2 linked regions of the Thiocapsa rosea genome follow. The protein of the gene in region 1 interacts with the protein of each later gene in a pairwise test. Links are inferred from orthologs where the notes say so. Each region holds a gene or a part of one and is shown in the gene's direction. Other genes may lie near its edges.

What was found.
Region 2: the proteins of yhbY (region 1) and rho interact in binary tests that used the Escherichia coli proteins (3 or more experiments, as listed by UniProt). The link is inferred for Thiocapsa rosea from one-to-one orthologs.

What each region holds. Positions count from the first base shown.
Region 1 is NZ_RBXL01000001.1:482,164-485,282, forward strand. What follows is about bases 1-2,796. They hold yhbY (ribosome assembly RNA-binding protein YhbY), read left to right. Parts: upstream 1-1,145; coding sequence 1,146-1,448; downstream 1,449-2,796. Other genes in these bases: aroA (3-phosphoshikimate 1-carboxyvinyltransferase), read right to left, coding at 1-674; BDD21_RS02115 (BrnA antitoxin family protein), read right to left, coding at 1,680-2,003; BDD21_RS02120 (hypothetical protein), read right to left, coding at 2,116-2,796. Outside these bases: more of BDD21_RS02120, read right to left, coding at 2,797-3,119.
Region 2 is NZ_RBXL01000001.1:1,169,579-1,172,697, forward strand. What follows is about bases 63-2,858. They hold rho (transcription termination factor Rho), read left to right. Parts: upstream 63-730; coding sequence 731-1,987; downstream 1,988-2,858. Other genes in these bases: trxA (thioredoxin TrxA), read left to right, coding at 185-511; BDD21_RS05370 (hypothetical protein), read left to right, coding at 2,182-2,858. Also shown: more of BDD21_RS05370, read left to right, coding at 2,859-3,119. UniProt on the Escherichia coli protein: Facilitates transcription termination by a mechanism that involves Rho binding to the nascent RNA, activation of Rho's RNA-dependent ATPase activity, and release of the mRNA from the DNA template.

The sequences.
Region 1 (3,119 bases):
CCGGTCAGACAGACCTTGGCCGCTTGACGCCGAACCGAGTAGCCAAAGGCCGTGAGCATGCGCTCGGTGTGGTCCCGCGTCGGCGCAGGCTCGGTCACGCAGGTCTCGCCCTCGGCATAGAGGCCCGCCAGCAAGAGGCTCGACTTGACCTGCGCACTGGCCACCGGCATCACATAGTCAAGACCCGTCAGACGCACGACCGGCGTGAGATCCAGCGGCGCCGTACCGCCCTCGGTCGTGCCGATCCGCGCACCCATCCGCGCCAACGGCTCGGTCACGCGCCGCATCGGGCGTTTGGACAGAGAGGCATCGCCCGTCAAGGTCACCGGGAACGACTGCCCGGCCAAGAGACCCGAGAGCAAACGCATCGAGGTGCCGGAATTGCCCATGTCGAGCGGGCCGTCGGGGGCCTGAAGACCCCGCATCCCGACACCCTGCACGCGCACCTCGCCGCCGTCGGGGCCATCGATGTGCACGCCCATGCGCCGGAAGGCGTTCAAGGTCGCCAAGGCATCGGCACCCTCGAGGAACCCGCTGATGCGCGTCTCGCCCTCAGCGATCGCGGCCAGCATGATGGACCGATGCGAGATCGACTTATCGCCGGGAACGCGCAGGCGCCCGCGTAAGGTGCCGCCCGGCGCGACCAGGTAGCGGGTATCCGAAGGCTGTGCCAAGTGCTCTCCCGCGCGACTGCGCCCGGACGGTGAAAAGCCCGGTATGTTAGTCCTGCCGGGGGAGTGGGTAAACTGCGGAATCCTCGGTGCGCACGCGAGCCCCCGAAAGCGGGCCGGTAGAGTGGACGAGGGAAGCGGGCCTCGATCATCGTTTCGGTCACATCGGCAGGTGAACAGGTCACCGACCGCGACCACCCGGGGAACCCATGATGCCTGGACGAAAGCATGACCAAGGCCAAGCAGGGGGTGGTCGCCTCCATGACTCGACCGGTGAATCATCAGACGTGAAATCGCCTAAGCCCTGCGCACGGTGTAGCATGCCGTCGACGTGCCGGGGGCTGACCGCAGCCGTTGAACCTAAACCGCGCCGCCGCCGGCGGTCGTCAAATCTGCCGGGACCGATCCCATCCAAAAACATCGCATACCGCACTGGGCGCGGTTCAGGGCATCCATTCCGTCATCAGGACCATCATGTCGATTACCGAAAAACAAAAACGCTGGCTCAAGAAGCAAGCACACCACCTGAAACCCGTCGTCACGCTTGGCCAGCATGGGCTCACGGAGGCCGTGCTCGCCGAGATCGAGCTGGCGTTGAGCCACCATGAGCTGCTGAAGGTGAAGGTCAATGCCGGCGATCGCGACGAGCGCGACGCCGCGATCGCGCTGATCGGCGAGCGCACCGAGGCCGTCCTGGTCGGGCGCATCGGTCACGTGGCGTCCTTCTACCGCGCCAATCCCGAAAAGCGCGATCCGATCCTGCTCCCGAACCTCTGAGACCACCTCGCCGATCGCATCGGCCGGACGGACAAGCAGCGTAGGATGGGTAGAGCGCCAGCGAAACCCATCCTCCAAACCACCGCGTTGCCGGGTTTCGATCCGATGCCCTGGGCTCGGTCTGGTGTGTCTGGAGTCGGACAGGGTCCTAAACCGCGCCCCCGCTAAAGGCCGTGGATGCACCAAACGTCGAGCTCACTCGAAAATGTCGCATCTCGCTCTGGACTCGGTTTAGCGGTGTTCTTCGACATAGTCCTGCAACGCACGGTCGATACGGCGCTCCCATCCCTGCTCGCCGGCGTGAAAGTACTCAAGCACCTCGCGCGACAGGCGCAAGGTGACCGGCTGGCTTTGCTCTCGCACATCCATCGTCTGGGGCTGGCGCCTCCTTGGAGGTTGAACGACGGCGCCGCGCCAAAAAGACTCGACCGCCGCGGGGTCGCTCGCGTCGTAGGCGCTCTCGGGATCGGACGCCGAATCCGGCGCCGCATCGATCAAAGCGCGACGCTCCTCATCGCTTTCCGGAAACCGCTTGGAGATAGATTCTGGTTTCATGTTTCGTTGCCCTCGCTGACAACGATGCGCCGACGATGGCGCCGGATGTCGGGTGGCCCGGCTCCAAAGCCAGACGCAAAGTGAAAATGACGCATGTCGCTTTGGACGCGGTTTAACCCTTCACCTTCAACGGCGCAAGCATCCGCATGGTGCGGATCTTCAGCTCGACCCTGAACTCGAGCGTTTGGTCGGCGCTGGGCTCGGCGTCGAGGGTGTAGCCGGTCTCCTCGATCGTCGCGTTCTCGGGCAGCTTGGCGGGGTCGATGGTCACGGTCCAGGTGCCGGGTTGCAGACCGGCGAAGCGGAACTCGCCGTTGCCGTTGGTGAGACGGCGATAGACTTGGTCGCCGCTGCGCACCTCGACCAGGATCCCGCCCAGGCCGCGGCTCGGTTTGAGCTCCTCGGAGGTCGGTGGCGGCGGGGCTTTCACGCCCTGCCCGACGCGCACGAAGGTCTGCGACGGCAGCAGGCTGGCGTCCGGCTCGTAGAGCTGGACCTTGCCGGCGATGGTCGCACCGCGGATGAAGGGCACGTCGATCGACGCACCCGCATCGAAATAGAGATCCACCGGCCGCGGCATCTCCAGCGTCGGGATCATCCCGACCGGCAGACTGCCGCCCGCGAGCGTCAGGTCGTAGACGCCCAGCTTGACCGACGGGAACATGAAATAGCCGTTCTCGTCCGTGATGGCGACCAGACGATCCAGCTTAAGCACCACGTTGGACAACCCGGCGCCGGTCTCTTGGTCGAATGCACGGCCGCGCACGGTCGCCACATCCCGCCGGGGCACGGTCGGCACCTCGATCGGCACCATGTAGGAGAGCATGATGCTGTTTTCCATGTTCATGCCGTTGTCGTAGATGGACGCATAGCGCGAGCCGTGGCGCGCCTGGACCGTAATCAGGCTCCCGTTGTCGCGCCGATACCGGTAGGACGCGTTGGCGATCACGCTGTTCTGGTTGTTGTATTGCTGACCCTGGACATTCAGGCTCAGGTCCGACTTGGGGCTGACGGCATAGTTCACGCTCGCCCCGCCCGTGAACCGCGCTGCTTGATCGAAGGTCGCCGCGGCCTCGTTCTCCCACGACAGATAGCCGCCCAGATTCAGGCGCCGCG
Region 2 (3,119 bases), 690 kb from region 1 along the record:
TGCAAATTCTCTTCGCTTTGGATCAAATAGCATCTTACTCAAGGGCACATTCCAACGCCAATTCGCCCGCCCGCTCCACGACCCGTTCGCGCCGCGCCCCAGCGACCCCGCTCCGCCGTCATCCGCCGAACGTGATACCGAAACAACCGCCCGTGCCGCAAACACCCTATGGGAGATCACTTCAGTGAGCGATAGCATCGTCCATGTGACCGATGATTCATTCGAAGACGAGGTTCTGAAATCCCTCGAACCCGTGCTCGTGGACTACTGGGCCGACTGGTGCGGACCCTGCAAAATGATCGCACCCGTGCTCGACGAGATCGCCGGGGAGTACGCGGGCCGCATCAAGGTCGCGAAGCTCAACATCGACGAGAACCCCAACACCCCGCCGCGCTACGGGATTCGCGGCATCCCGACCCTGATGCTGTTCCGTCAGGGCGAGGTCGAAGCCACCAAGGTCGGGGCGGTGTCCAAGTCCCAACTGACGGCCTTTATCGACAGCAACCTCTAACGGCCATCGACAACGGCATCCGGTTCAACCTCCCGGCCGTCCCGCGGACCGGAACGGATACCGGCACCCATGGCCATCGATCGACACTCCCGAGGGGCCGCCGCCAAGGCGCCCCGTCCCCGTAAAGCGACCACCCCCAACCGCGTTCCCCCGCAACACGGGCCCTGCCCCGGGGCGTTGCCGAACACCCCCTCACCTCCGCCGACGACAAAAAATGTGATGAACCTAACCGAATTAAAGAAAGCGCCCGTACCCGAGCTGGTCGCACTGGCCCAGTCCATGGAGATCGAAGGCGTCGGGCGGTCGCGCAAACAGGACCTGATCTTCGCCATCCTCAAGGCGCAGGCCAAACGCGGCGAGGACATCTACGGCGATGGGGTGCTTGAGATCCTCACCGACGGCTTCGGATTCTTGAGATCCGCGGACGCCTCCTATCTCGCCGGACCGGACGACATCTATGTCTCCCCCAGCCAGATCCGCCGCTTCGCACTGCGCACCGGCGACACCATCTCCGGGAAGATTCGGCCACCCAAGGACGGCGAGCGCTATTTCGCACTGCTCAAGGTCAACGACATCAACTTCGACCGGCCGGAAAACGCCAAGTCGAAGATCCTCTTCGAGAACTTTACCCCGCTGTTCGCCAACAAGCGGCTCACCCTCGAGATCGGCAACGGCAGCACCGAGGACATCACGGCGCGGACCATCGATCTGGTAGCCCCCATCGGCAAGGGCCAGCGCGGACTCATCGTCTCGCCGCCCAAGGCCGGCAAGACCATGATGTTGCAGAACATCGCCCAATCGATCGGTCACAATCACCCGGACTGCTACCTGATCGTGCTGCTGATCGACGAGCGCCCGGAAGAGGTCACGGAGATGGCCCGCTCGGTGCGCGGCGAGGTCATCTCATCGACCTTCGACGAGCCCGCGACACGCCATGTGCAGGTTGCCGAGATGGTCATCGAGAAGGCCAAGCGCCTGGTCGAGCACAAGCGCGACGTGGTCATCCTGCTCGACTCCATCACCCGACTCGCACGCGCCTACAACACGGTCGTGCCTTCCTCCGGCAAGGTCCTGACCGGCGGTGTCGACGCCAATGCACTGCAGCGGCCCAAGCGCTTCTTCGGTGCCGCGCGCAACGTCGAGGAAGGCGGCAGTCTTACCATCCTGGCCACCGCGCTTGTGGACACCGGCTCGCGCATGGACGATGTGATCTACGAGGAGTTCAAGGGCACCGGCAACATGGAGATCCACATGGATCGCCGCATCGCCGAGCGCCGCATCTTCCCTTCCATCAACATCAACCGCTCCGGTACGCGCCGCGAAGAGCTGCTGATGAACCCCGCCGAATTGCAGAAGATGTGGATCCTGCGCAAGATCCTGCACCCGATGGACGAACTCGCCGCGATGGAATTCCTGCACGACAAGCTCAAGGCGACCAAGACCAACGACGAGTTCTTCTCCTCCATGAAGGGTTAAACCGCGTCTCGGTGTGACATGAAACGCGCTGAGCAGGTCCGCACGCCCTGCGTGAACCAACAACCGATGCAGTCGACGCGGCTTAAGTCTTTATTTTCTTTTGTTCTAAACCGTGTCCGACTCGGATCTCGCGGGGTCCGCCAGACGGCCATTTCAAACGCGACATCAAGGCTCGCTCGGGGCGCGGTTTAGCCATGTACGCGCCGAAGCCGATGCGTCCGCTCTGGCCGCCGCTCATCAAGCGGGACAAGCCCCCTAAGCCAGGGCAGACCGAAGATGAACGGCGCCAGGCGCGAATCCCGCTCACGCATCATGAGATCCTGGCCCTTGCCGAGCCCTTCACGCGTCGGGGGCGGCATGTCGATCTCGCCGGGAGCGACCGACTGGCGCGCCGTATCCGTTTCAAACCAACCGCATATCCGGGCACGCGGGGTGATCCGGGCGGACTCACCGAGACGCTCGTCCTCGAAAACCCGGGGCGACAACACTTCCGACTGACTCGGACGCTGACCGACGCGGCGGGGCGCGTGGCGACCCTGCGCAGCGACGGGCCGGACCCGAAGGCCCTGATCGAGCGGGTCGATGCGGTGGATCCGAGGCGTCAATTCCCCAGGCTCGGCGGGGTGCGGGTGGCCTGCAGTTATCGGATCGAGGTCGACCCGGGCACCGACGGAGGCTCGAACGAGGCGGTGCGTCTCGTCTTCCTCCGCGCCTTGACGGACGTCGACGGGATCGGTATCGAACTCGACGCACAGGTCGGGCATGGGATGCCTGCCGAGATCCGGCTCGTTTCGACCCCGCAGCGCGCGATCCGTCCATCGGAGGATCTGCTGGCGGTCTTGGGATGGGCGTGGCGGTCATTGCGTCCATTCGACAGGGGTTGGCGTGCCCATCTGCGCATCCCGGCGACCGAGCCCGCGCGCACGCCGGATGTGGAAGCCAAGCTCGCACGGACCTTGGAACATCTCGTCACGACACTCGGCGCATCGCCCGCCGACTTTCACCGGACCTGGCTGCGGCAGCGCTGGTTCGCGTTGGCGAGACGCACACTCGGACTCATGACGATCGCCGGCCTCCTGGCCATCGGTCCGGGGATCCTGCTGTTCGGCGCCCCGGAGGGCTCCCCGCTGCG